Regions from separate parts of the Neptunomonas japonica JAMM 1380 genome, predicted to be linked through region 2. Evidence: predicted binding sites of a transcription regulator. Region 2 holds the regulator's gene; the other holds the start of a gene.
What was found. Region 2 encodes sigma-54, which starts transcription at its own class of promoters, with help from an activator protein. Its sites were predicted from a motif close to TGGCACNNNNNTTGCTNT; they were not measured.
Positions count from the first base shown of each region.

Region 1: the regulator sigma-54 is predicted to act here: its motif matches at 9,962-9,979, upstream of NEJAP_RS16645 (acyl CoA:acetate/3-ketoacid CoA transferase).

Region 1 covers NZ_AP014546.1:3,524,474-3,539,921, forward strand. Annotated here, with positions in the region: gene NEJAP_RS16595 (branched-chain amino acid ABC transporter substrate-binding protein) at 1-822, shown strand, start outside; gene livH (high-affinity branched-chain amino acid ABC transporter permease LivH) at 935-1,861, shown strand; gene NEJAP_RS16605 (high-affinity branched-chain amino acid ABC transporter permease LivM) at 1,861-3,108, shown strand; gene livG (high-affinity branched-chain amino acid ABC transporter ATP-binding protein LivG) at 3,108-3,875, shown strand; gene NEJAP_RS16615 (ABC transporter ATP-binding protein) at 3,877-4,578, shown strand; gene NEJAP_RS16620 (exopolyphosphatase) at 4,743-5,669, shown strand; gene NEJAP_RS16625 (PilT/PilU family type 4a pilus ATPase) at 5,683-6,852, shown strand; gene NEJAP_RS16630 (SMI1/KNR4 family protein) at 6,925-7,335, shown strand; gene NEJAP_RS16635 (hypothetical protein) at 7,421-8,311, opposite strand; gene NEJAP_RS16640 (sigma-54 interaction domain-containing protein) at 8,444-9,853, shown strand; gene NEJAP_RS16645 (acyl CoA:acetate/3-ketoacid CoA transferase) at 10,017-11,648, shown strand; gene NEJAP_RS16650 (SixA phosphatase family protein) at 11,772-12,263, shown strand; gene NEJAP_RS16655 (AEC family transporter) at 12,407-13,363, shown strand; gene NEJAP_RS16660 (ankyrin repeat domain-containing protein) at 13,366-13,989, shown strand; gene NEJAP_RS16665 (helix-turn-helix domain-containing protein) at 13,999-14,811, opposite strand; gene NEJAP_RS16670 (lyase family protein) at 14,971-15,448, shown strand, end outside.
Region 2 covers NZ_AP014546.1:3,063,194-3,078,641, forward strand. Annotated here, with positions in the region: gene lptA (lipopolysaccharide transport periplasmic protein LptA) at 1-457, shown strand, start outside; gene lptB (LPS export ABC transporter ATP-binding protein) at 463-1,191, shown strand; gene NEJAP_RS14345 (RNA polymerase factor sigma-54) at 1,259-2,758, shown strand; gene hpf (ribosome hibernation promoting factor) at 2,802-3,098, shown strand; gene ptsN (PTS IIA-like nitrogen regulatory protein PtsN) at 3,111-3,569, shown strand; gene rapZ (RNase adapter RapZ) at 3,580-4,437, shown strand; gene NEJAP_RS14365 (HPr family phosphocarrier protein) at 4,474-4,743, shown strand; gene mgtE (magnesium transporter) at 4,845-6,197, shown strand; gene yjgA (ribosome biogenesis factor YjgA) at 6,201-6,728, shown strand; gene NEJAP_RS19490 (hypothetical protein) at 6,774-6,908, opposite strand; gene NEJAP_RS14380 (carbon-nitrogen hydrolase family protein) at 6,937-7,587, opposite strand; gene NEJAP_RS14385 (YhdP family protein) at 7,584-11,465, opposite strand; gene rng (ribonuclease G) at 11,581-13,059, opposite strand; gene NEJAP_RS14395 (Maf family protein) at 13,090-13,668, opposite strand; gene mreD (rod shape-determining protein MreD) at 13,688-14,176, opposite strand; gene mreC (rod shape-determining protein MreC) at 14,169-14,996, opposite strand; gene NEJAP_RS14410 (rod shape-determining protein) at 15,128-15,448, opposite strand, start outside.

The sequences.
Region 1 (15,448 bases), 460 kb from region 2:
GTAGGTCATCTTTGCTCGTCTTCTACTGAACCCGCTGCTGATATTTACGAAGAAGAAGGCGTTCTGATGATTACTGCCGCTTCAACCTCTCCTTCTATTACGGAAAAAGGTCATCAAATGATCTTCCGTACTATTGGTTTGGATAGCATGCAGGGCCCCTTTGCTGGCCAATATGTTATTAACAGCGTTAAGCCAAAAAACATGGCGATTATCCATGATAAACAGCAATACGGTGAAGGCCTTGCAACGGCAGTAAAAAAAGAAGTTGAAGCCGCAGGCATCAAGCCGGTTATGTTTGAAGGTGTAACGCCAGGGGACAAAGATTTCTCTGCACTCATCGCTAAATTGAAAAAGAACAAAGTAGACTTTGTTTACTACGGTGGCTACCACCCAGAGCTAGGCCTGATTTTGCGTCAATCTAAAGAAAAAGGTTTGGCTGCTAGATTCATGGGCCCTGAAGGTGTAGGTAATCCTGATATCTCTAAAATTGCCGGTGCAGCATCTGAAGGCCTGTTAGTAACACTGCCACAGAGCTTTGATAAAGATCCTGCCAACCAAGCATTGGTTCAAGCCATTGTTGATAAAGGCGAAGATCCAACAGGCCCATTCGTATTCCCTGCATACTCTGCCGTTGAAGTTATGACAACTGCAATGACAGCAACTGGGTCTACTGATACAGAAAAACTAGCTGATTACATCCGTAGCAACACCTTCAAAACAACGACAGGTGAATTAGCATTCAATGAGAAAGGCGACTTGGCCCAATTCTCATTTGTCGTTTACGACTGGCATGCAGACGGTACTAAAACGCCGGCGAAGTAACGCTCATAACAACAATAGAATTAACACAGTATTTGCCACTGAGTTGATTCAAAATAAACACCCTTATTCCGTGATCCGGGATTAAGGGTGTTTCATTATACGGTTCCCGCATATGTCAGAAACTATTCTCTATTTGATTCAGCAGCTCATTAATGGGCTGACTATCGGGTCGACCTATGCCCTGATCGCTATTGGCTATACCATGGTCTACGGCATCATCGGCATGATTAATTTCGCTCACGGCGAAGTTTATATGATCGGCTCTTACATTACCTTTATTGTGATTGCCGGCCTGTTAGGCATGGGCATGGTCAGCCTACCACTTATCCTATTTATAGCCTTAGTGATTGCCGTACTGATCGCCAGTACCTATGGTTGGACCGTTGAACGCGTTGCTTATCGCCCGTTACGTGGAACAAACCGTTTAATTCCGCTGATTTCGGCAATTGGTATGTCTATCTTTCTGCAAAACTATGTTGTTTTATCGCAAGGTTCACGTGATATCGCACTACCACCGATGATTTCCGGTAGCTGGACCTTTGGTGACCCAAATTTATTTGAAGTGTCTTTTTCATACATGCAGCTCTTCATTTGGGTAGCAACCTTCATCACTATGCTGGGGTTAACCCTGTTTATCTCGCGCTCTCGTATGGGCCGTGCTTGTCGTGCTTGCTCAGAAGATATTGGTATGACTAACTTGCTTGGCGTAGACACGAACCGCGTTATCGCTATGACATTTATTATTGGTGCAGCGCTAGCAGCTATTGCCGGTTTACTTTTGAGCCTTTATTACGGCGTGGTAAACCCATTTATTGGTTTTATGGCAGGTTTAAAAGCGTTTACAGCAGCTGTTTTAGGCGGTATCGGCTCAATACCCGGTGCAGTACTCGGTGGTCTTATACTCGGTGTTACAGAAGCACTCACTGCTGCATACTTTCCTTCTGAGTATAAAGATGTCGTTGCCTTTGGCTTATTAATACTGATCCTACTGTTCCGTCCTAGCGGCTTGTTAGGCAAACCGGAAGTGGAGAAAGTCTAATGGGTAAACTCTACAACGCAATTTTTTCTGCGGGTATCGCCTTTGTACTAGCATGCCTAATGATTGGTGTAAAACTCAACACCGATGGTACAACGCTTAAAGTATCAGGCGCGACTTCTGAGCAGTGGGCGTGGATCATTGGCGGTATTGCACTGGTCTTTTTCTCACAGCTATTTGCAGACCAGATAGATACTGCATTTAGTAAAATACCTAAGCCAAAGGTGGGTCACTTAATACCTGAAGGTGACAAGATGGCGCAACTCAAGCCATGGCTAATAGCTGGGCTTTTTGTTTGCATGGTCATCTGGCCTTTTATGGTGTCACGCGGATCTGTTGATTTAGCCACATTGGCTCTCATTTATATCATGCTGGGTCTTGGCCTGAATATTGTTGTTGGTTTGGCGGGACTTCTGGACCTTGGCTATGTTGCCTTTTATGCCGTAGGTGCTTATACCTATGCATTATTATCGCAATATTTTGATATGTCTTTCTGGGTTTGCTTACCCATTTCAGCCGGTATGGCAGCCCTATTCGGCTTTATACTTGGGTTTCCGGTATTACGCTTACGCGGTGATTACCTCGCGATTGTAACCTTAGGGTTTGGTGAGATTATTCGTATCTTACTGAATAACTGGACAGCGGTAACCGGCGGCCCAAATGGTATTTCAGGTATCGCTAAACCTGCGTTGTTCGGCTTAGAATTTACGCGCAGATCCAAAGACGGGAGCCCGCTCTTCCATGACTTTTTCGGTATTAGCTACTCCAGCTCATACAAGGTTATTTTCCTTTATTTGATTGCCGTAGTCTTAGTGGCCTTTGTTATCTTTGTGATCAACCGCCTAATGCGTATGCCTATTGGTCGCGCATGGGAAGCATTACGTGAAGATGAAATCGCTTGCCGCTCTCTTGGCCTTAACCGTACAGCCATTAAGCTATCCGCCTTTACTATAGGCGCCTCGACTGCAGGCTTTGCGGGCTCATTCTTTGCGGCAAGGCAGGGCTTTATTAGTCCAGAGTCATTCACCTTTATCGAATCAGCTATTATCTTAGCGATTGTGGTTCTCGGTGGTATGGGGTCGCAAGTCGGCGTTATTTTGGCAGCTATCGTTATGACGATTCTCCCTGAGCTGGCACGTGAGTTCTCTGAATACCGCATGTTATTGTTCGGACTAACCATGGTTCTGATGATGCGCTGGCGCCCACAAGGCCTAGTGCCCATGAAACGCCCTGTTCTGGAGTTGAAATAATGAGTCAGTTATTACTCGACGTTAACGGGCTGACCATGCAGTTTGGCGGACTGGTAGCGGTAAACAAAGTTAATTTAACTGTAAAAAACCGCCAAATTGTTTCCGTCATTGGACCCAATGGTGCTGGTAAAACCACAGTCTTTAACTGCTTGTCGGGTTTTTATATCCCAACAGCAGGCAGCGTTATGTTCAAAGGCAAAGAGATTGCTGGCATGAAAGATTTCCAAATCTCTCGCCAGGGCTTAGTACGCACTTTTCAGCACGTACGTTTATTCTCGAACATGACCGTTATTGAAAACATGTTAGTAGCACAGCATCGCCATTTAAATACGGGTCTATTAGCCGGATTATTTAAAACGCCGTCTTATCGCCGACTAGAGCAAGAAGCGATGGAACGAGCAATCTTCTGGTTAAAAGAAGTGAACCTACTCGACTCAGCCAATCGTGAGTCAGGTAACCTGTCTTACGGTCAGCAAAGACGTTTAGAGATTGCTCGCTGCATGGTCACTCAGCCAGAACTATTGATGCTGGATGAACCAGCGGCGGGCCTTAACCCGAACGAAACCAAGGAGCTTGATGAACTGATTATCAAGCTACGTGATGAGCATGAAATATCTATCCTGTTGATCGAGCATGATATGGGCTTAGTGATGGGTATTTCTGACCACATTTATGTGATTGCACAAGGAACGCCTTTGGCCGACGGCAATGCCGACGATATCAAAAACAATCCTGATGTTATCAAAGCTTACCTTGGGGAATCGTAAAATGCTGAAACTGGAAAATGTAAATACCCATTACGGCAAAATCCAAGCACTACACGACATATCCATTGATGTTCATACAGGTGAAATCGTCACGCTTATCGGCGCAAACGGCGCAGGTAAAACCACACTAATGATGACTATCTGTGGTGATCCTCGCGCATCATCTGGGAAGATATTCTTTGATGGTGAAGAGATATCTTCTGTAAATACTCCTGAAATCATGCGCAAAGGATTAGCCGTGGTTCCTGAAGGGCGGCGTGTTTTCTCTCGCCTGACGGTGCAAGAAAACTTGCATATGGGTGCTTACTTTCGCAGCAATGCAGAGTACGAGGAAAGCCTTGCACACGTACTTGAGTTATTTCCACGATTAGAAGAGCGCATCAACCAGCGTGCCGGCACGATGTCAGGTGGCGAACAACAGATGTTAGCGATTGGCCGCGCCATGATGAGCCGCCCTCGGATGATCTTATTGGATGAACCCTCATTAGGGCTTGCTCCTATCATCATTCAGCAAATTTTCTCTATTATTGAGAAACTGCGCGATGAAGGCGTCACCATCTTTTTAGTGGAACAAAACGCTAACCAAGCGTTGCGTATCGCTGATCGAGGTTACGTCATGGAAAACGGACGTGTTGTTCTTAGCGACAGTGGTGATGCTTTGTTAACTAACCCAGAAGTGCGCAAAGCATACCTAGGCGGCTAACCATTTAAATTGATACTAAAAGCCATTCGCTATTGACGTAGCGAGTGGCTTTTTTGTTCTTCGTACTGGCTCAAAAAACTTTCCTAACGACTCACCTGCATATCAGTAATCCTTGTCTATACTGATTTCTATAATATTTTGTCAGTTAACGCAGGAATACTGGTATGTCTCAATTTCGATTAGTCACCCGCAGCGACTTTGACGGTCTAGTGTGTGCAATTTTACTTAAACACCTCGACTTAATTAACGATATTACGTTTGTTCATCCCAAAGACATGCAGGATGGCACGATCAGTATTTCTGATAACGACATCACGACGAACTTACCCTATGTCGCTGCTGCCCACTTAGTTTTTGACCATCATCTATCAGAAACCTTGCGCAACCAAGGCGATCGACCTAACCATATTATCAACCCAGAAGCCCCTTCTGCTGCACGTGTTGTATGGAAGCATTACGGCGGAGAAGCAGCCTTTCCTAAAGAATGGAAAAGCATGATGTCTGCAGTAGATAAAGGTGATTCGGCTCAGTACAACCAAGAGGAAGTACTCAACCCCAAACGCTGGGAGTTGCTCAACTTCATTATGGATGCTCGCACAGGTCTCGGTCGCTTTCACGACTTCCGAATCTCTAATTACAATTTAATGATGGATCTAATTGATTACGGTAAAGATCATTCAATTAACGACCTTTTAGCACTCCCTGATGTTAAAGAGCGTGTCGATCTCTACTTTGAACAAGAGAAAAAATTCAAAGACCAAATCACGCGTTGCGCTACAGTCCACGACAACTTGGTCGTTCTGGATTTACGAAACGAAGAAGTTATCTACGCCGGTAATCGTTTTGTCATTTATGCCATGTTTCCACAATGCAATATTTCCATCCATGTGCTGTGGGGCCTTAAACAACAGAACACAGTATTTGCGACCGGGAAGTCTATCTTTGACCGTTCATCAAGAACCAATGTTGGCGAGTTAATGCTGGCCTATAACGGCGGCGGACACCAAGCAGCAGGAACGTGCCAAGTAGATAATGACAAAGCAATTGACACATTACACAAGCTCACTGCTCAAATTAACGCTGACGGATAAATAGGGCCACTAAATGGATTTTTACGATTGTCTTCGTTTACTCGCGGCTAAAGATGGTTCCGATCTTTATCTCTCAACGGGAGCACCGCCATGCGGAAAATTTCAGGGAGTTCTCAAACCCCTGAGTAAGACGCCCTTTCAGCCCGGAGAGATCGAAAAAATTGCTTTGCAAGTGATGGACCAAGAGCAAAAAACCGCTTTCCAACACGATTTAGAGATGAACCTAGCCATCTCTGTTGAGAAGTCCGGCCGCTTCCGTCTTAATATTTTTAAACAGCGTAATGATGTTGCTATTGTAGCTCGAAATATCAAGACAGATATTCCCCGCATGGAAGACCTAGGTCTTCCAGATGTACTGAAAGATGTCATTATGGCCAAGCGTGGTCTGGTACTATTTGTAGGGGGAACAGGCTCTGGTAAATCAACATCACTCGCAGCTCTTATCGACCACCGTAACAGCAATAGTGGTGGACACATCATCACCATTGAAGATCCCATCGAGTTTGTACATCACCATAAAAAATCGATCGTCAATCAGCGTGAAGTCGGCGTAGATACTCGTAGTTTTCACAACGCCTTGGTCAACACACTGCGTCAAGCTCCCGATGTTATTCTTATCGGAGAGGTGCGCGATAAAGAAACAATGGAACACTGCTTAGCTTTTGCAGAAACAGGTCACCTTGCTATTTCTACACTGCACGCCAATAATGCGAACCAAGCATTTGACCGTATCATTAACTTTTTCCCCGAAGAAAAGCGCCACCAGCTGTTGACTGACCTATCACTGAACGTACGCGCTATTGTTTCACAGCGCCTAGTGCACACAATTGATGGAAAACGAGCAGCAGCCATTGAGATCCTCCTAGGAACTTCAACGATTAAAGAGCTTATCTTTAAAGGCGATATCGATGGCATCAAAGAGATTATGGCAAAGTCCGAAGCCTTGGGTATGCAAACCTTCGACTCAGCTCTTTTCAAGCTCGCCAGAGAAGGAAAAATTAGCGAGGAAGAAGCCATTAAGAATGCTGATTCAGCAAATAACCTGCGCTTAAAATTCAAGTTAAGCGAAGAGGGAAATAGCAGCAGTGCTGGTGGATTAAACTTCAGTTTAGAAGAAGATAAAGCTGAAGAGGACGACGCTGGAGAGGAAATAGACGATCACAAAGGCCAGACAGTGTTCTAATTTATCCTGTAAACTCCACTATCAATTTATTAGTGTTTAACAACACAGGTTTTAGGACTCTTATTACTTAATATGAACGACATCATTGATGAACTTCGTGAGCTAAACGAAGACCGCTTCAACTCTGTACGCCTCCCAACGGAAGATGAATTAGTTGAGTTGGAAGAGGAGATTTTAATCTCTATTCCTGCAGACCTGAAAGAGTTCCTGCTAGAGGCTAGCGATGTCGTAGTTGGCTCACTATCTCCTGTCACTGCAACCGAGCCACACTCACATACGCATTTGCCTGAGCTAACAGCCACAGCATGGTCGTTAGGTTTACCCAGAGAGTTAATTCCATTTTGCGAGGCGAATGGGGGTTATTACTTTATCGAACAGGATGGTTCTATCGGCTTCTGGTCAGCAGAAGACGAGGTAAACGAAGAGCAATGGGACAACCTGTGGGACTGGATTAGTGATGTTTGGATGAGTGACACTGAATAGTTTTCTGTTATAGATCACTCCATAATTAAGGGCTATTGATAGCCCTTTTTTCATACATCAATCTAATTACTGAACTCCCCACCTCCTAATATGCCTCTATACCGTTCTTTAACAATAAGCGCGGCATAACATCATCTAAATTTGCAATATCACTCTCATGCAACTCTAGAAGTGTTAACCCATATTTCGAGTAAGCCTGCAGCTTTTGTTGCTTAATTTTTTGATACCCCGGATCACTCTCATGCTCCCATAGCTCAACATATATCTTACCCGCGGGTATATAAAAAGTACTGTAAACATCTTCTTCAATCGGCAAGCGGCGCTCATAAGCGTGCGCGATATCTGCTAAATACAACCAGTTATCAATCAACACTTCAGCTTTTGAGCGAAGCTGATGACCATCTACCGCTCGAAAATTGGCAGGAAATGTTTTCCTAAAAACGGAGACCTCTTCGCTCGTGGATTCATTGAGCCCCAATGCCTGGCCTAAATCTCCTTTAAGCGCTTTTAACGAGCGCTGAAAAGCAAGATTATGAATAAACGCGAGCGGCCATAACACATAAGGAATAGCGGTTTTTTGGCTCTCTTTTTGCACGCCCCCTAATGCCTTTCCTTGCTCCGTTAACTGCCAACCTTTGTGATACCGATCCACCCAACCTAACTCAGAAAACAACGCGTTAACTTGCCGTGCTGACAATTCAACTTTTTGCCCTATATTAGCTGCGCTATGGAGATCATTTTTATCATAGGCGACCACTACGGCTTCGCCCTCAATTTTTAACTGCGCTGGCCAAACAATATAAGACCCAAACTTATCACTTTGCTTTACCTCTCCCCCCTGCTCTCTGCCACTAGGTGTTAACTCCCAGTTTTTTTCTAAACGCACAATCCATCCAGCACTTTCTAATTGAACAAATAGCGCTTTACTCGACATGGAACGCAATTTTGATAACGCTGTAGTTGATATTTTATCCATGGAGCATGTCCTGAGAAGCAATTAATAAGCAGTGTAGTTTACAGCCAACACTTGTATTTCATGACACATATGAGTACAAATTTATAAGCCTAATGCAAACAAAAATATTTATAGATAACAAGGGATGCAGCATTGATCAAACCAAAAGTTCAGCAACCTGAGCAACACATCTGTCTTGATGAGTTACTGAGCGGACAAACTAGCAAGCAGCACCCCTTTGAGCTACTTTCAAGCCTCTGCGAAGGTGCCATTGCTGTAGATTCATCTTGTCGTATTATCTGGATGAGCCCCAAATATCGACAACTCATTAACATAGCTGAAGATGAAGCACTTATCGGCATGCCTATTGAAGAGCTGCTGCCTAATACACAACTACCCCGTGTATTAAAAAGTGGCAAGCCCACCTTTGTCGACCTCATGCAAATTAACAACCGCTGGTGTGTGGTCACGCGCATGCCATTAAAAGACAACGACGGCACTGTGATGGGTGCTATTAGTTTTATTTTTTATACCGATTTAGAAAGCCTAAGACCATTATTTGACAAGTTTACTCGTCTTAAACGTCAGCTCGAACAACAAAAATTAATTCGCCCTTCTCGCTATGCGCTGGATGATTTAATTGGTCAATCCGCCATTATTCAACAATTAAAAAGGCAAGCTCGCAGAGCCGCATTGCTAGACACTACTGTGCTTCTACTTGGCGAAACGGGGACAGGTAAAGAACTGCTCGCCCAAGGTATTCATCACGCATCCCACCGAAACGGAGGCACATTTGTTGGCATCAATATGGCAGCGCTACCAGAGTCACTCGTTGAGGCCGAGTTGTTTGGAGCCGCTCCCGGAGCCTATACCGGTATTGATAAAGGCGGACGCAAAGGAAAGATACAGCTAGCCAATGGCGGCACTCTGTTTTTGGATGAAATTGCCGAAATGCCTCTTACCATGCAAGCTAAACTTCTTAGGGTCTTGCAAGAGCGAGAAATAGAGGCGTTAGGATCAAACCGCCTAGAGCAAGTCGATGTTCGCATTATTGCTGCGACATCAGGCAACCTTAAACAACTGGTTGATGAAGGTAAGTTTCGTGCTGATCTTTATTATCGATTGAATGTATTACCCATACGTTTAGCACCACTTCGGGAGCGTAAAGAAGATATTCCATTACTGTGTGCCCACATGTTAGAAAATATTCAACAGCAAGCACAGGTTCCCGCACTTGCACTAACAGACACCGCACAGCAATGGCTACTTGAATATAGCTGGCCTGGCAATGTCCGGGAACTTCACAACCGCTTAGAACGCGGCTGTGTAATGGCAGAAGGTACTGCTATTGAACCCGCAGACTTAGGTGCATTTGATGATCTCCCCCGTGTTGACCTCAACCCTTTACCGACAAACCTTCATGAAACACGGTTAAAGCTAGAACAAGGTGCATTGAAAGAAGCGCTTCAACAAACAGGTGGCAATAAAAGTAGTGCCGCCAAACTATTGGGCATTTCTAGAGCCACTTTATATGAGCGCTTAAAAAAGTGTAAAGGGAAATAGACACACTGCTAAAAACCGGACATTAGTGTCTACATAGCAATACACTGCAGAATAAGCTCCAGCACATAGAAACAACCAAACATATGATTTTATTGATAAAAAAATGACTGGCTCGCCTTTTGCTATAGCCAGTTAACAATAAAAATTATTTACAGGTAATGGTATGCCCAATCGTTTTATTTCAGCTCAAGAAGCCGCGCTACTCATTGCAGATAATGACACTATCGCAACCGCAGGCTTTATCGGTATCGGGTTTGCAGAGACACTCGCAAAAGCTATCGAGAAGCGTTTCTTAGCTACCGGCCACCCTAGCAGTCTTAACCTAGTGTATGCAGCAGGGCAAGGCGATGCCGAAAGCCGAGGACTGAATCGCTTTGGTCATGAAGGCATGCTAAAACGCGTCATTGGAGGGCACTGGGGCTTAGCACCACGCCTTGGCAAACTGGCAATTGAAAATAAAATTGAAGCATACAACTTGCCGCAAGGTGTTATCTGTCATCTATTTCGTGACATTGCAGCAGGGAAACCCGGCACATTAACACACGTGGGATTAAATACGTTTGTCGACCCCCAGCAAGATGGCGGAAAAATCAATAGCAGCACTCATGAAGATCTCGTTGAACGCATAGAAATAGCCGGCTCCCCTTTTCTTTTATACAAGACCTTTCCCATTAATATAGCCTTGCTTCGCGGTACCACTGTTGATGGACATGGCAATATTTCAATGGAGAAAGAAGCGTTGCCATTAGAAGCATTGGCTATCGCTCAAGCAGTTAAAAGCAGCGGCGGTAAAGTTATCGTGCAAGTTGAACGAACCACTGAGCAGCACCAAGTAACACCTGATCGTGTACGTATCCCTGGAATTCTAGTAGACCATGTGGTGCTCTCAGAAGCAGAAGATCATCCGCAAACATTTGCTGAGCAGTACAACCCTGCCTATTGCGGCGAAGTTCGTACCGGCAACCCACTGAAGCCTATTCCTCTATCCGCACGCAAGATCATTGGCCGGCGCGCATTAATGGAGCTACGTAAAGGCTCGGTCGTTAACTTAGGTATTGGCATACCTGAAATCATCTCACACATTGCGGCAGAAGAAGGCAGACTTAAAGAGTTTACATTAACGGTTGAAGCTGGCGGTATTGGCGGATCACCCGCCAGCGGCTTAAGCTTTGGGGCTATTGCCAATGCCGACGCCATTATTGATCAGCCTGCTCAGTTTGATTTTTATGATGGTGGTGGCCTAGATCAAGCCTTCCTTGGACTAGCAGAAGCAGACCCTCAAGGTCATATTAACGTCAGTCGTTTTGGTACGCGACTTGCCGGATGCGGAGGCTTTATCAACATCACGCAAAACACTCGTGATGTTTACTTTCTGGGTACATTTACGTCAGGTCCTCAAGCACTTGAAGTTAACAACAATCAACTAACGATTATTGAAAACGGCCCTATTAAGAAATTTCTCGCCGCCGTAGAACAGATCACCTTTAACGGGCAATATGCCTTAGAAAAACAACAAAATGTTATGTTCATTACCGAAAGAGCAGTTTTTAAACTCACGGAAAAAGGCTTAAAACTGTTAGAAATTGCTCCTGGCGTAAATCTAAAAACTGATATCCTCGACCATATGGGGTTCATACCCCTTATCGATGATGATTATGTGCTGATGGACCCTCGTTTATTTAACGACGGCCCCATGAATTTACAGCATGTAGGCAGTATGCCGATGCCGCATATGCGCTCTGTATGGAAGCGAGTGCTGGAGAGCACCTCACAAGATCATGAGTTTTCACAGTAATCTAGACAGTGATAACTGAGCTTAGAAAAGTTATCACTGATTTTTATACACTCAAATACCTTAAAAGATTCCAACAACCGTGCTATTTTGCGCAAATAGCTGCTTTAAGGCCGGAGTCCTATTATGCGCACGCTCACTCTTATCAGACATGCTAAATCAAGCTGGAAGAATCCAGATCTTGAAGATTTTAACCGCCCTCTTAACAAACGCGGAAAACGTGATTTGCCTGCCATGGCCGAACGCCTAAAAGCGGCAAACCTGACACCCGACAAATGCTTATCGAGCGGCGCTACGCGTGCATACCTGACGGCGAAAGCCACCAGCAAACAACTCACTAACCGACCACTCATTGAGGTTATTCCTGAGTTATACGACTCATGTATGGAGACATTGCTCGATACATTACAGCGTCATTCAGACAAGGATCATCACATTATGCTGTTTGGTCATAACCCCGGCTTACAACGTTTAGGGGAGTATTTGAGTGCCGAACGGATCAACAACCTACCCACCTGTGGTGTTATGCATATTCAACTAGGTATCACCTGCTGGTCCGAACTCACAGAGTCATGCGGCACACTTCTCTGGTTCGATTACCCAAAGCTTCACCAGTAGGCCAACATAACCTACTCAACGAAAATACTTGCGCTGATAAAAAGTTACCTAAGTGAGTAGGCTTTCCTACAACACTGTATTGCATAGCACTTAAATCACGACAGCAGTATCATCGTGCCTTCATTCACTTATAGGAGCTTTACGTGGCGCTTTACCTAGATACATTGGTTTTTACAGCCAACATTGTGGCGCCCATCTTTTTTATCGTATTTATGGGCGTTATATTAAAACGCACATCACTTATTGACGAGGCGTTTGTCAGCACTGGATCTAAACTGGTGTTTATAATTACGCTACCAACCCTCGTTTTTATGAGTATCGCTAGAACTGACTTTCAAGCAGTTTTTAATCCCGCACAACTCAGTTATGTAGCCGCCGGAACATTGATTACATTTATCGCTATCTGGTTGCTAGCGAAACAATGGATCCATAAACCCGAAGACCTTGGTGTTTTTATTCAAGGATCTTTTCGCAGTAACTATGGGATTATAGGGTTAGCGGTAAGCTTCAATTTATTTGGCCAAACAGGTCTGGCCCAAGCGTCATTACTGCTTGCATTGGTCATTCCTCTATATAACGTACTATCGATCATTGTCCTCTCACTGCCCATGAAAAACAGTAACGCTCTATCACTGAGCGGCGTGATCGTAGAGATATTAAAAAACCCCTTAATTATTGCGGTACTACTCGCACTGCCTTTTTCCTATTTCGGCTTCTCGTTACCCGAAGTCGTTGACCGCACTGGCCGTTACTTTGCTAACCTTACATTACCCTTAGCGCTACTCACTATTGGTGCCACATTGAATTTAAAGAGCCTAAAACACACATCATTCCAAGCATTCTGGGCTACGGCAACTAAATTACTTATTCTCCCAGTCGTTCTCACTTTAGGAGCTTGGCAAGCGGGTTTCACAGATCAAGACTTAGTAATAATGTTTGTGCTTTTTGGCTGCCCTACTGCGGCAGCAAGCTTTGTCATGGCAAAAGCCATGGGAGGCAATGCACAGCTGGCCGCTAATATTATTTTAACGACGACTATCGGCTCAGTATTTACGCTAAGCAGCGGCATCTATCTGATGAAAATTTTAGAGGTTATCTAAGCATGCTAACGCTATTCAAAAAACAAAAAATATCCAAGCTATTTAAAGCAATTAAAGCAGGTGATTTAGCCGCCCTTGCTAAACGGCTACAAAACATCGATTCAGCAATACTAAACGACCAAACAGACCAACAGCTTAGTGCTATTGAAACTGCCATTCTTGCACAACAACCCAAAGCTCTTATCATGGTAATTGCTGCCGGAGCTAACATTGAGCAGCTATCATCGACCAATGAGCCTTACTTGTTACTTGCCCTTAAGCAGGTGCAGAGCTTGCCACTCATCAATGCATTGCTACAATCAGGTTCGAGTACTGAGTATAAAGCCCAAGAAGAAAACACACATTTAATAGCCGCCTGTTTTAAGCACTGCTCTGTCACAGAGTTAATGCTTCACCTGAGTCGTTTTATAGAATATGGGATTGACCTTAACCAAGAAGACTCACAAGGGCTCAGCGCGTTGAATTATGCACTAGAGACTCAAAACAAAGAGCTACTTAATTTTTTGATAGCTTCTGGCGTTCAAACACCAGCTCAATGGCCTCAGTCATTACCTGAAGAGCTAAAGCAGCATGTAAAACGCGCCGTTGATGATCTGCGTATCAGACAGATGTTTTTAAGCCCCTAGGAACTCAATTTAAGCGCGCGCTGTAAAGTGCCAATCAGCCTCATTCATCTGATTACGCACCGACACCTTAATAGAGTCGTCTATGGCATCATCATTCAACTCATAGAGGCCACAGAGCCCTAACGCTTTTCGGATATCAACCTGCAAACCTAAATACTCCATCACCACACGGGCACAGCTAGGCTTTCTTACGCCATTGGCAGGCACACCAATCCTTAAACCATTTAAGCGGCTGATACGATTCTTATAACTTGGAATCAAAACCGTTTCGGTAACTTCATTCGTCGCTAACGCTTCATAATCAATCATGAAGATGCGATCAGTTAAAAATAAAGCCATCCCTATATATTTACTATGAAATGCTGCTTCAGTAGGACTTTCTTTTAATCTCTCGGTACGTTGGTAATAATAACCTTCATCGCGTTTTTCAATACAGATCAAATTTCGAAGCACCTTGCCAGGACACGCCATCGACATATAGTACTCAAAATAATACCCCACGTACTTTTCCATCTGTGCCGAACTGGCATGACTCAGGGTTTGCAGATGACTATCTTCGACTCGAGGTGGTCCAGAGGGGGCAATGACTTTCGGACGCACTTGAATAAGGCGCTCGAACTGAGCGACAGGAAGCAGTAATTCATACTCCTCTACACCAAAAAAATCACAGAGCTTTCGCATAGTTTTTGGCGAAGGCTTATAACGACCACTTAGATACCGATTGAACTGTGTACGATTAAGATTCAGACGACGGCACACATCGGCAATAGAGTCGTAATAACTGCAGAGCAATTTTAGATTACTGGACAGGTCCTGATACATATACACAGCCTTTAATTTAGACACTTCAACTATAGTGGTGCTATATGATGCATTTCAAGCAACATTCTGCATCAAAAACTGCATCAATGCCTAATAGATAGATGCAACTTAAGTATGATTGAATGGTAATCACCTACTTAATAAAGAGCTAGTCGCCCAATGAATAACCGAAAAGAACATGATTTATTAGGCGATGAGACACTCCCAGACACTGCTTGGTACGGCATTCAGACATTACGCGCCTTGCGCAATTTCAATACCTCTGGTGTACCTATTCACCAGTTTCAAGATCTCATCAATACATTAACAATGGTGAAACAAGCGTCAGCTGAAGCAAACCACGAACTGGGGTTACTCAGCAGTAAAAAAACCAATGCTATTCGCCAAGCTTGCATACGTATTCGTGAAGGAGAGCTACATAACCAATTCGTTGTTGATTTAATCCAGGGAGGTGCCGGGGTATCAACTAACATGAACGCCAATGAGGTTATTGCTAACTTAGCGCTCTCTATCATGGGTCACGAAAAAGGTGAGTATCAGTACCTTCACCCCAACAATGACGTTAATAAATCACAGACAAACAATGATGCATACGCCACAGCAGCACGATTATCAATTGTATTAAGTACACAGACAC
Region 2 (15,448 bases):
GTTCAGCTCATTTTGCTTTGCGCTCCCGACTGATCGAAAGCAGCCTATTCATATAAGTGCAGACAGTGCTCGCATTGACGACAACACAGGTACAACAACATACAAAGGCAATGTCCTGATGACCCAAGGCAGCATGGAGATTCGAGCAGCCAAGGTCGACCTATATCGAAAAAAGGATGATATTAACCTAATCATCGCCACGGGAAGCCCTGCCAACTTTCGCCAAAGGCCCTCAAAAGATCAGCCGATTACTAACGCATTTGGCGAAAAATTAGAATATAAAATTGCTGAACAAACCGTCACTATAACGGGCCAAGCACGCGTAGAACAAGATAGAGACACATTTAGCGGCGAGCGTATCGTTTACCAAATGAAAAAAGCCATCGTCAACGCATATAGTGGATCTGGGTCCTCGGGACAACGCGTTAAAATGATTATTCAGCCTAAGGCCAATTAGTACAGATGAACACTCTTCTTCAGGCTTTACATCTAGCAAAATCATACAAAAAGAGACAGGTAGTTCGCGATGTCTCCCTGGAAGTTAACAGCGGTGAAATCGTTGGACTTCTAGGTCCAAACGGTGCGGGAAAAACCACCTGTTTTTATATGATTGTGGGGTTAGTTAATACCGACAAAGGCGCTATACGTATCAATAGCGATGACGTCACACAACTACCGATGCATGAACGCGCCCGAAAAGGAATAGGCTACCTCCCACAGGAAGCATCCATTTTCCGCAAACTTAGCGTACAAGATAACCTGCTCGGCATACTAGAGATGCGAAAAGAACTCTCGACAGCGCAGCGTAACGAGAAGCTAGAAAGCCTCCTAAGCGAATTCCACATCACACACTTACGCGACAGCTTAGGCATGAGCCTATCTGGCGGCGAACGCCGGCGTGTAGAAATAGCCCGAGCGTTGGCCTCCGAACCTACCTTTATTCTATTAGACGAACCATTTGCCGGCGTTGATCCCATCTCTGTAAATGACATAAAACACACTATAAAACACCTACAATCCAAAGGTATTGGTATTTTAATTACTGACCATAATGTGAGAGAAACACTCGATATTTGTGAAAAAGCCTATATTGTTAGTGAAGGCGTTATTCTTGCTCAAGGAACACCAGAAGAGATACTTTCAAATGAACAAGTAAAAGCAGCCTACTTAGGACATACATTTACACTTTGAACATCACATTGTAAATTTCACATTCTAAGTTATATGAACTGCCCTATTGGAGTAACCTTGTAGTTATATGAAGCAATCATTGCAACTCAAAATGGGTCAGCACCTGACAATGACCCCTCAACTACAACAAGCTATTCGTTTGTTGCAGCTGTCGACACTCGACCTCCAACATGAAATACAGGAGGCACTGGACAGTAACCCGATGCTCGAAACGAGTGATGATTTCGATGAAACGCATCAACCCGAAGTACAGCAAGAAATAACCACTCCAAGTGAAGATAACAACCTCGCCCAATCCAGCACATCAAGCAACGAGAGCATAGAGAACTCAGCTGAAGATCAGTGGAGCGACAACATTCCCTCTGAACTCAGCACAGACTCCTCTTGGGAAGACACGTATCAAACAGGAACAAGCAGTAGCCAGCGAGATGATGATTCTTTTTTTGAATCTAACGACACGGCAGAAGAAACACTGCAAGACCACCTTAACTGGCAGTTAAATTTAACGCCAATGAGCCCGGCAGACCGCTTAATTGCTGAAGCAATTATTGACGGCATCGATAACGAAGGGTATTTGCGCTCCTCTACAGAAGAAATTCTTGAACACTTTAAAGAGAGCGAACCTACATTATTTGCCGAGTCTGAACTCGATGAAGTAGACGCAGTATTACACAGGATTCAACAGTTTGACCCTCCAGGCGTTGCCTCTCGTGATTTGGGTGAGTGCTTAAGCATTCAGTTGCGCCAATTACCACCAGACACGCCGCTGCTTCAACAAGCGCTTACATTATGCAAACAATACATACACTTGTTAGGAACACGGGATTATAAGCAGCTACTACGAAAACTGCGATTAAAAGAGCCTCAACTACAAGCTATTATTCTCTTAATACAATCACTAAACCCCTATCCCGGTTCTCATATTTCTAGCTCAAAAGCTGAATACGTTACCCCCGATGTATATGTAGAGAAATTCCAAGGGGTTTGGACGGTACGACTAAATCAAGACGCATCTCCCAACCTAAAAATTAACACGAGTTATGCCGACCTCATTCGTCGAGCTGACAGCAGCGCTGATAACACCTATCTTAAAAACCACTTACAAGAAGCTCGCTGGTTTATAAAAAGCCTACAAAGCCGTAATGAGACTCTACTAAAAGTATCTAGTCAGATTATTGAGCGCCAATCAGCGTTCTTGGAGCATGGTGATGAAGCCATGAAGCCAATGGTGTTACATGACATTGCAGAAGCAGTAGAAATGCATGAATCGACTATTTCTCGTGTTACCACACAAAAATATATGCACACTCCGCGCGGAATTTTTGAGTTAAAATATTTTTTTTCTAGTCATGTAAGCACCAATGACGGTGGCGCTGCGTCCTCTACAGCTATTCGCGCCGTCATTAAAAAAATGATTTCTGCTGAAAATACTGCAAAGCCGTTGAGTGATAACAAAATTGCCCAACTGTTAGACCAAGAAGGAATTAAAGTTGCAAGAAGGACTGTTGCAAAATACCGAGAAGCAATGGGCATTGCTCCTTCTAATGAAAGGAAGTGTCTGGTTTAATATTAAGTTATAACGACATGCGTCGTTTTAAAAGGAGATACCTATGCAAATCAATATTACAGGTCATCATGTAGAGCTTACTGAACCGCTTTCTGAGTATGTACATACTAAATTTGAGAAGCTTGAACGACATTTCGATAACATTACTAATGTACAAGTTACACTAAGCATAGACAAACAACGTCAAAAAGCTGAAGCGGATATGCACATCGCCGGCGGTGAAATTTTTGCCACAAGCGAACAAGATGATATGTATGCTGCTATTGATGGATTGATCGATAAACTAGATCGTCAGGTCATCAAACATAAAGAAAAACTAAAAGCCATAAGTAACTTTTAAAACTGAAATCACATGCCCATTCTGTCACTATTATCACCAGAGCGAGTTCTTCAAAATATTGAAGGAGGAAGCAAAAAACGTATCATTGAGCTTGTCAGTAAAATCATTGCTGAATCAAACAGTGATCTCTCAGCAGAAGCAGTATTTAGCGGCCTCATCGGCAGAGAACGCTTGGGCAGTACGGGCATAGGTGAAGGTGTGGCCATTCCACACTGTCGCCTTGCCAACGTCCAAACGGCCACTGGCGCACTTATATACTTATCCAAGCCCATTGATTTTGATGCGATCGATAATCGTCCTGTCGATTTATTATTTTTTCTATTAGTTCCCGAAGAAGCATGTGACGACCACTTAAGCACGCTCGGAAAGCTGGCCGAAGTATTCAGTCAGGAGGAGTTCCGGGACACATTAAGAAATACACATTCAAATGAGCAACTTTTAGACGTTGCTACTCAACTGTTTCGCATTTAGAGATGGATCTATGAAATTAGTGATCATTAGTGGGCGATCAGGCTCAGGAAAAAGTACAGCTCTACAAGCCCTCGAAGATGTTGGCTTCTATTGTATTGATAACCTTCCGGCCAAATTACTGCCAAACTTAATTGATCATATGTTAGAGGATGACGCACAGCTCAACCGTATTGCCGTGTGCATAGATGCTCGCAACCTATCAAGCAATCTCGAGAAATTGCCGAGCATCTGGCGAGATTTTAAAAAGCACCCTAAAATCACAGTTGAACTACTTTATGTTGATGCCTCTCACGACACACTATTAAAAAGATACAGCTCAACAAGACGACGCCACCCGATGGCAGAGTTAGTCAGTAACCTTCCTGACTCTATTGACTATGAACGCACATTATTAGAACCGATTGCTGATCTTGCTGATCTGCGAATAGACACAACACTACTATCTATTTACGAACTACGTGACATCATAAAACTCAGAATTTCTGAACGTAAAGAGCAGTCACTTTCTTTACAGTTTGAATCATTTGGTTTTAAACATGGCGTCCCTATGGATGTCGATATTGTTTTTGATATGCGTATTTTACCCAACCCATATTGGGTAGCTGAACTTAGAAAACACACAGGGCTCGACCAGCCGGTAATCGATTTTCTTAGCCAAGAAAGTGACGTAAACGCAATGATAAAGGATCTTCAAGAATACTTAGATAAATGGCTACCGCACTTCATGCAAAACAATCGTAGCTATGTCACCGTAGGGATCGGCTGCACCGGCGGCCAACATCGCTCAGTTTATGTCACTGAACAACTAGCTAGCCACTTTAAATCTTATATGGATAGTGTGAACATCAGGCATCGAGAGCTGCGCTGAGCGCTCGACACCATTACACAGAGGAAATAAAGCGCTATGCTTGAACTAAAAATCACCATCATTAACAAGCTCGGTTTACATGCGCGTGCTGCCGCCAAGCTCATTAATACGACTTCTAGGTTTTCTTCTGACGTACGTTTAGTTAAAGAAGGCCGCGAGGTTGATGGCAAGAGCATTATGTCAGTCATGATGCTGGCTGCTAGTAAGGGAACAGAACTCACTGTCATTGCCACGGGTAGCGACCAAGATGATGCGATTTCTGCCATTGAAGCTCTCATTAACAATCGCTTTGATGAAGATGAATAACCTCTGATTCACGCATAGCAACTACTGAATACAACTCATCTATCCGCTATACTACAGCAACATAAAATATTGTACCGTGCGTTTTCGCAGTTAAGGGTATTATGACTACTAATGACGAAACTACAGCACTGGACAAACTCAACCGGGCCCTGGACAGTGGCGCCTTTCAACAGGTGCGTTTTACTCTAAACAATTCGCTTCGCCCTGCCGAAGTCGCACACCTACTAGAGCAGTCCCCGCCGAAAGAGCGCGAAATTTTATGGAATCTAATTCATACCGATAACGAAGGAAAAGTACTCCAGTATCTTGCTGATGATATTCAAGCAGACATTCTCAGCAAAATGGATACCGACCGCGTTTTGGCTATTACAGAGTCACTAGATACCGATGATGTAGCAGACGTTTTACAGCAACTACCGGAGCGAGTAACGCGAGAGCTGCTGAAGATCATGGATCAGCAGAATCGTGAACGCTTAGAAGTTGTTTTGGCCTACCCGGAAGATACCGCCGGCGGGTTAATGAATACAGACACGGTGACGATTCGCCCAGACATTACTGTTGAAACGGTATTGCGTTATATTCGCCGCCATAATGAAATACCTGAAATGACAGACAGCTTATTTGTCGTCAGCCGCAGAAAAGAATCCTACATAGGGATTCTGCCACTCACTAAGCTTCTCGTATCGGATCCCAATATTACTGTTCGTGAAATAATGAACACTGATATTAAGCCGATTCCAGCAGAGATGCCTGATGATGAAGTTGCTTCGCTCTTTGCTAAACATGATTTAGTATCCGCACCTGTTGTAAACAAAAAAGGTAAACTCCTCGGCCGAATCACTATCGATGATGTTGTCGATGTTATTCGTGAAGACGCAGACCACTCCATGATGAGCATGGCAGGTCTTGACGATGATGAAGATACCTTTGCACCATTGATGAAAACAACCCGACGAAGAGCTGTATGGTTAGGCATCAACTTGATTACGGCACTGACCGCATCTGCTGTTATCGGCATTTTTCAAAACACGATTGATAAAGTAGTCGCTCTCGCCGTCCTTATGCCGATAGTCGCCTCTATGGGTGGTATTGCAGGAAGCCAAACATTAACGCTTATGATTCGTGGACAAGCTCTAGGGCATGTTGAGCGCTCAAATGCTGGCTGGTTACTCAATCGTGAACTGTTAGTCGGCGGCTTAAACGGTGTACTTTGGGCACTGGTTGTATCGGCGGTATCGATTTACTGGTTCGAAGACACTACCATCGGCTTAGTCATTGGTTTAGCGATCATCATCAACTTAATTGCTGGAGCACTGGCAGGGACTGTACTCCCACTGGCTCTAAAATCTTGGGGCATTGACCCCGCCTTAGCTGGAAGTGTACTCCTCACCACCATTACTGATGTGGTGGGTTTTTTTGCATTTCTAGGATTGGCAACCTACTTCTACGGATAAAAAATGAACGAAGATAATTTCGATGATATAGATAATGATGATGAAGACTTTATTAGTCGCTCTCAGATCAAGCGCGAAGCAGAAGCTCTACAGAAGTTAGGCGAGCGCTTAGTAGACCTAAAACCAGGGCAACTTGATAAACTTCCTATTGATGAAACGCTTCGCCATGCAATCGATGAAGCTAAAAAGTTACCACACCGCAGCGCCTTACGCCGACAAATGCAATACATCGGCAAGCTAATGCGCTACGAAGATGGTGAGGCAATAGCAAACGCGATCGAACGCTTTGACGTTACAAAAGAAGCTCACAACAAAGTTTTTCATAAACTTGAAAAATGGCGTGACCGCTTAATTGAAAACAACAAAGATAATTCAATGCTAGACGTCATTATCTCTGAATACCCTCACACGGATATCCAGCACTTACGACAACTGGTAAGAAACGCTCAAAAAGAAGTATCGCAAAACAAACCACCGGCCGCTGCACGTAAACTATTTAAATACTTACGAGAGCTAGAAGAAAACCCATAGTCATTGTTAACGTATTAGGCTGTTAACACCTAACAGCCTATATATTTACGAACGTTGCTGAAATAGCACCGGCATACGCTTACGCACACGGCCCAAGAGACTAAAATCTAATTTAGCAAGCACTACGCCCTCCCCCATTTCACATCGAGAAATAACCGTACCCCATGGGTCTACGATCATAGAGTCGCCCGAAGTTTTACGAGAGGGGCTATGCTGCCCCCCCCTGATTTGCCCCAAGAATATAGCATTGCGTCTCAACAGCGCGGGCTCTTAATAGAACCTCCCAATGGGCTTTGCCCGTGACTTCAGTAAAAGCAGAAGGCACAACAATAATATCCGCACCCAGCTCTCTCAATTTCCAAAAATGCTTAGGAAAACGTAAGTCATAACAGATACTCAATCCAACCTTTCCTACTTCTGTTTCAACTACAACGAACTCATCTCCAGCCTCAACAAATGCTGACTCTAGGTATACACCCTGATTATCACTGACATCAACATCAAACAGATGACGCTTATCATAACGCGCAACACACCTACCGGCAGGGTCAAAAACTTGCAAAGCAGAACGTACTTTTCGATTAGCTGCGTTGCTACCAAGCAGAGGAAAACTCCCTGCAAACAGCCAAATTCCCAGAGATTTTGAAAGGCCACTTAACCAACAAGCGCCCCTGTTATACGCTTTCTCATCCTCAGCCAACGAGTAAAGCTGCTGACTATCAAAAAGTGCAAAATTTTCTGGCAACAATACGAGCTTGGCGCCTTCAGATACAGCTTCACGTATAAGAACTTCAGCTCTATTCAAGTTTATTTCAACATCAGAACCAGACACCATTTGCACAACTGCTACATGGGTCATTTTTTATCCCCTTCTTGCCCTGAGGTGTCATTAGAAGATTTAGCAGCTAAAGGGGTAATTGATTTAACATCTGGCTCAACCCATGGACCTGATAATTGGTACTTTATTGTGGACACTCTCTCAAACTTATCACCGATAAGCTTATCCAGTAAAAATACAGCACCCGCAATTTGAGGAGCTCCCAGCAACACTGCCGCAACAGGCAAGTTACTTGTTACAGGTAAGACTACATCAACTTCGCTATCCAACGTCTGATCCACAATATTGATACTTCCTTGCATATTCACATTAGCGGAAGGCCCATCAAGAGAAAATGGTTCCTGACTATAGGCGATACCACTGTTAAGCAAGTAGTGTGCGCTTACACGATCAAACGCTACGCCCGCTTTTACCAAGTCAGTAAAATTAAGTTGCAACCTTCGAACCACAGTATTGAGATTTAGAATGCCAAATAAACGTAATATATTACTGTGCTGCCCTGTTTCAATAATTCGCCCTTTCTTCAGTAACATCTTAAAATTTCCGTTTAAGTTTCTAGTTTCAAAACCCCACGGATACCCTGACCATGAAACATCACTGGTGATATTTGTTGACTGCGACTCAATGACACCTTCATAGCCAAAGTTATTCAAAAGCGTACCTAGGTCCCCTCCTTGTAACGCTATATTCATATAACTAGCGGGCTGGCCACCTTTTAAGCGCCACCCTGCATCACCTGTTAGTGAGAATTTACCGAAACGCCCAGCAATGTTTTTAACTGTTAGCTGGCCAGCAGGGTCTGGCTCAATTTCCATACGCCACTGCCCTACTGGTTTAGAGTCAAGATACAACTTATTAATAGAAAGCTGCACTAACGGCCATTCACTAGTATCAAAAATCTCTTGTTTAAGTGCATTATCACCTTTTGAGGGTTCTTGGTTTTTATCCAAATACCAGTGGTCTAAATTCACAATATAAGCAGTGCTACCCTCTTTAGGAAAAAGTATCTCACCGGCAACTTTAGGGCTTACAAAACCAATAGCAGTTTGGTTGCTACCTTCAGCATTGACAACTAGATCAACATTACCGACTTGCACATCCCCTGCCGATAAGCGCCCGATATGTAACGCCAACTGCTTCAAACCACCTTGTGAATCGGAAAGGCTTTCGCTACTCCACCAGTTATTTTGAACCATAAAAGCCTTCAGCTGAGCAAGGTCAACCTGATCAATAGCGCCATCTACCCATATGCCTGCTTCAACGGGTTCCTGAGGGCGCTCTCCACCAAAGCTAAGACGCGTTCTTGAAGCGCTCTCAATAGACTTTGTAACACCACGCAGCTGGCTACCTAGCTTATATCGCCAAACAGGACTATCACTCCCTAACTGACCTACAATCTGCAACGGCATCATAGCATCAGCGGTTTTCCCAAACGGAGCGGGGGCTTGTAGTTCAACCCCCTTCAAGCTGGAGTCAACGACTAACTTGTTACATGTAGCTACGCCGGAACATAGGTCCAAACGAGCATTAATAACAGCAGCTCCTTTAGCACTGTTTAATAAAGATAATTCTGTTTGCTTTTTTAACGCGTCTATAGAAATTTTTCCAGAAAGATACACCCGAGTCACTTCAGGAAGCTGCTGCGTTTTTTCTACAGGTTCAATCCGCACAGCAACAGGTGCATTCATAAAAGATGCCTTAACGTTGTTGCTAGAGAGGCCTTTCTCAGTCGAAAAATCGAGATCTCCAGAAACGTCATTAAAAACTAACTTTTCTGATACGCTTTCAAAACGCCCCTTATCAAAACGCGAAGAAACCTTAACAATTGGAACTCCCTTTTCGGATAGAGGTAGCAGCACAGCAACTTCTGTTTTATGCTTGCCTGACAATGACCATGAATCAAGACCATCACCTACTAAGTCATGCAGTGATGTAGTTTTAAGCAAAGTAAAAATATCTTTAGCATCACCCAGCACCGACGTTTTAACACTCAGCTGATCCGACCTAGCAGGTAAGTGCACTTGAATCTTGCTTGCACGGCTATTTAATAACACTCCCGTACTGGCAGTAATATCTAATGCCTCTCCATCCAAACTGATCGTCATATCGGCCTGCTTAACAACAGGCCAATCTGGTTGAAACTTCACCGTAGCACGCTCAACATCAAAGTAGAGTTGTACGGTAGGAGGTAAACGCCCTTCTAAGCTGCGAGTACCTGCGCGTAAAAGCAACATACCATCTTTGACAGTGCCCTCTTTAATCGCCGCTGATACCCAGCGGTGCAAAGACTCTCCCACTTCCGCAGGAGGTATATATAAAGGTGCTTGTTTGGCGTCTGCATTCTTCAGCGCAATCAGCAACGTCAGCTCAGTTTGATGCATACGGTCTAATGGTAGATACATGCTAAACCGACCAGACGCACTCAATGATTCATTTTCCAGGTTCAATAAACTGCTATTTACCGTAACGACAGGACTCGAATGCCCCTCTCTTTCTTCAATAATCCAACTAACGCGACCACTCGCTTCACGGTACTCCCAGTTTTCAGAAAATATCCCAGGAAACCCCATTACAAATGACTCAGTATCTAAATCAATATCGCCAGAGATTTCAGTAAAAGCGATGCGCCCTGTCACATTTTTTAAAACTGGAGCGCCATAATAGTCATCAACACTCACTCCACGAAGATCACCCTCACCTTGCAGCTTTGCTAGGTTATGCGGGTCGGCCCAAACTACCGTTACGTTCTTAATACTCCCCTGAGGCTGTAACTTAAGTAACGCATCATCTAAGCTCTCAGGCATATAAGGCTTACCAAGAAACCATTGCGACCACATGGCTAAATCTAACTCTTTAAGGTTCGCTTGATGCAGTAATACTTTTCCTTTATTCAAGCTAATATCAGTTGATATAAAAGGCATTTCTATTCTTGCTTGGCTGTTTTGTACTAACAGGTCGGAAATCACAAGCTTAAACTTTTCTGCAGAAGTGGGCTGAAGCGCAAAGGTAACGGCACTATCAATAATATTCTCCAATGACTCCTGCTCAAAAGATAAACGCTTGATACTCAATTGCCCTTGTAAAGCTTCAACACGCTGATTACTCCAGCGTCCCCAAAGCTCAGTGCCCATATCTAGGTCTTTTATATCAAATGGTAAATCCACTAAATCAAGGTTCAGTAGTTGCTGCCCAAAATTACTAACTTTTGCATAAAGCTTATAATCACCCAACAAAGGATCAACAGGAAGATTCTCTGTTTCAATAGCAAATTCAACATTCGATGAATTACTATCAGCGAGTGCTAACGTTAAAGACCCATATAGATAATGCTGATCACCTGCATTATTTAATAAGAAGGTAATAGGGGATATTTTCTGGACAGCTCCCTGCTGAGGATGCAAAGATAAACGCGCATTAGTAAAAGAGACTTCAGGCTGCTGAACCAGCATATTAATAACGTGCCTAACAAGACCATCACTACTCACCGAAGAAGAGCTCGTGCCTAACGTTCCCCATCGTCCATCACGCTGGCGAAGAGATACAGACGTTTGATCAATATTTAAGATAGAAAATATAGGAAAGCGAGCAAATATTGAGGCAAAAAGATCAATCTCAGCATCTACCCGATGAATGCTAAAATCAACCTCAGGCCCTGTAGCAGAATCACTATAGGTACGAATATTTTGTAAATGAAAAGTGGGGTACTTCCCATCCCAATGTGCAGAGACCTCCTGTATGGTAATAGGTGTACCTGCTTTATCTGAAATATATTCTTCTATCGCAGTTTTGTGTTCGGCGATGGATGGTAGGAACTGTCGAGTAAGGGCCACTGCGATTGCGACTAACAGCAAAACCACCAACAATACCCAACCTACCCAGTGAAAGAGACGATTCAGCATTTAACTTCACCTACTCGGCCGATCAGCAGAGTATTTTTGACGCTTAAATTTTCAGCAGAGCATAACTAGGCTCTGTCACCATAGAACTATAACTATAAATAAGCGCAGTAGTATATTACCTTAACACAACATCAAACTGCTCTGGGCTATACATTGCTTCGACTTGAAAACGAATCGTTTTATTAATAAAGGCTTCAAGCTCGGCAACATGATCTGAAGCATCATCGGTTAAATACTCAACCACGCCAGCTGACGCTAGAACTAGATACGCTTCGGTGTCATAGGCACGATGTTGGCGTAAAATTTCGCGGAAAATCTCATAACACACCGTCACAGGTGTTTTGATAGAACCTCGGCCTTGGCACTGACTGCATGGTTCACACAGAATATGCTCTAAGCTTTCTCGAGTGCGCTTGCGTGTCATTTCTACGAGCCCTAGCTCTGAAACACCCGTAACTTTACATTTAGCATGATCGCGGTCCAATACTCGCTCAAGCGTTCTTAGCACTTGCTGCTGATGCTCAACCATCTCCATATCAATAAAGTCGATGATAATAATACCGCCAAGATTTCTTAAACGCAGCTGTCTGCCGATAGCGGTTGCTGCTTCAAGATTCGTCTTGAAAATAGTTTCTTCCAAATTACGGTGGCCAACAAAGCCTCCAGTATTTACATCAACGGTTGTCATCGCCTCTGTCTGATCAAAAATCAAATACCCACCAGATTTCAGATCAACTTTGCGCCCAAGCGCTCTTTGCATCTCATCTTCTACGTTATAGAGATCGAAGATCGGCCTTTCCCCGGGATAATACTCAAGGTGGTCATATATCTCTGGGACTAAAGCTTTCGAGAAGGATTGGGCTTTTTGAAAAGTCTCTCGGGAATCTATTCTGATACGTTCAATACCCGCATGTGCCATATCCCTCAAGGCACGCATATTCAACGGCAAATCTTCATAAACAATAGAGGGAACAGAAGCGGTAACAGCTCCAGCTTCTATCGCCTTCCACAAACGCTTTAAAAACTGAACATCTGCAACCAGTTCGGTTTCCGAAGCGCCTTCTGCAACTGTACGTAAAATATATCCAGCCGTATCTGATTCATCCAAGGCAACGCATTTTTGTAATGCACTGCGTAAACGTTCACGCTCTTCAACATCTTCAATACGTTGGGAAACACCGATATGACTATTTCCAGGCATATACACTAAATAACGAGAAGGAATGGATATATGCGTTGTTAAACGCGCCCCTTTAGTACCAATAGGGTCTTTAGTAACCTGCACAACTAGCGCTTGGCCTTCTCTTAGGACGTGAGAAATAGAAATACTATTTTTCTCTTCACCACTACTCTGCTGAGGCAACACATCTTCAACATGAATAAAAGCGGCTCGTTCCAAGCCTATTTCAATAAAAGCAGCTTGCATGCCTGGTAGCACTCGAACTACTTTTCCTTTATAAATATTTCCGACAATACCGCGCTTTGTTGAACGCTCTACATAGATTTCCTGAGGCATCCCGTTTTCGATAACAGCAACACGGGTTTCCATCGGGGTGAAATTAATCAGTATTTCTTCTCCAACGTTTGTTGCCACAGGAGCCTTCCTAACTAAAAAATGAAATGGTTAATATTGCCAAACTTTGATTCCGACCTTATTTAAGAGTTCCGACGTTTCTGCCAAAGGCAAACCAACAACGTTTGAATAACTCCCTTCTATCTTTTCAACAAAAATTGCCCCAAAACCTTGAATACCATAACCACCTGCTTTGTCGCATGGCTCTTTGGTTTTCCAATAGCGATGGCATAATTCAGCATCTAATGTTTTAAAAGTAACATGGGTAACAACAACCTGGCTATCGGTAAAGCCGTTATTCGTCAATGCGATACCCGTCATAACTTGATGCGTCCGACCAGAGAGTTGCTGCAACATTACGACGGCTTGATCTTCAGATTCAGGTTTACCTAATATATATCCATCAATAACGACCGTGGTATCTGCACCTAATACCGCACACTGCTGCCCATTTCGAAGAAAGCCTTCCTTTGATTTTTCACACGCTAAACGCTGCACATAATCTGCGGGCAACTCACCGGGCAAAACATCCTCATTGATATCAACACTACTCTGCTTAAAAACGACACCTATCTGTGCCAATAACTCTTTTCGGCGCGGGGAGGCCGAAGCCAAAATAAGCTCACACATAATAAACTCAAAACAGTAATCAGTTAACGTGGAATGTACGCCTTATACCCCTGAGCACAACAAACACCCATGGCCATAAAATGGCACTAACCAAGGCAGGTAACAAGAAAACAAGGCTATCGCCAGTACTACCCGATAAAGACTGTATCCAATGAAAAATCAACTGGTTAATCCCAACTAGCACTAACACCATCATCGCTTGTTGCCACAAAGGGTACATCCTTAGTCGCTTATGCAGTATCAATGTGATAAATGCCACCATCGTTAATGAAAGTGCATTCATACCAAGCAAGCTACCTTTCAATACATCTAAGGCCAACCCCGATATCCAGGCCATACCTATACCAAAACGATGTGGCAAAGCCATGACCCAATAAATAACGATCATGGCCACCCATTCAGGCCTCCACCAGACAAACATGGCGGGTAACGGCATCTGGCTGAGAATAAAGCCAACAATTAACGTACCGATAACAATCAATACACCGCCATTACGTCGCTCACTCATGTGGTTCTTTCACCTCAGAAGATCCCACTTCATTAGGCCCCTCATTAGATTGACTGACAGGCTCTTGTCGATTTTCAATAATCGGCTCCACCAGCAACAGATGCCTGCTTTTATCCAAACGAGCGGCCGGTGTCGCTTTAACAATGGAGAATGGACGTCCTGGATCACGAACTACGCTGGTTACTTTCGCCACTGGGTATCCATATGGAAAGCGCCCCCCTAGTCCAGAAGTAACCAACAAATCACCTATGCGAACATCGGCAGTATCGGGCACATGTTCTAATTCCAATTCACCCAATGTGCCTTTACCTAAAGCAATAGCACGAAATCCATTACGATTAATCTCAACAGGAAGAGCGTGGCGTGCATCTGTGATCAGCATAACTCGGCAAGTATAGTGCGACACATCGACCACTTGGCCAAGAACCCCTCTCGCATCTAGCACTGGCTGACCAAGAAAAACACCATCTTCTTGGCCTTTTCCTAAAATAATCTGATGCTGAAATGGGTCCGGGTTTACGCCAATCAATTCGGCAAGTTGCACATCATTTTTAATACGCTGACGACCACTTAATAGCTCTCGGAGACGTAAGTTCTCGGTTGTCAGAGAAGCCATCTGCTGCACCTGTTGATCTAGTAAAATAACTTCAGATCGCAACTGAATATTATCTTTAACAAGAGAGCGCCTACTGACCAAAACATCAGAGAGGTCATCGGCTATTCTCGTGGGCATATCGACCAACCACTGAATAGGCGTCATCACAAGAGAAAGCACACTGCGCGCTTCACGCGTGCGAGATGGATTCAGATCACTCACCATAAAAATAATAGCAAGTATGACAAGTACAAGGAAAAAAGACGGGGTATGCCGCCTTTAAATATAGGTTTCACGCAGGCGCCTCCTCAATCTAAAAGAAGGCGATTGACAACTATTCATAACAACAACCGCTGTTATTCGAAGGTTAGCAGCTCAAACGCGTGCTTATCTAGCAACTCCAGCGCTCGACCACCACCACGGGCTACACATGTAAGAGGATCTTCAGCTAAAATAACAGGCAGCCCTGTCTCTTCACTGATCAAACGATCAATATGGCGCAACATTGAGCCACCACCGGTCAAGACAATGCCTTGCTCAGCAATATCAGACGCCAGCTCAGGAGGACACTGTTCAAGAGCACTCTTAACAGCCTGAACGATAGCAGACAGCGGGTCTTGCAATGCTTCAAGGATTTCATTGCTATTGAGTGTAAAGCTACGCGGAATACCTTCTGC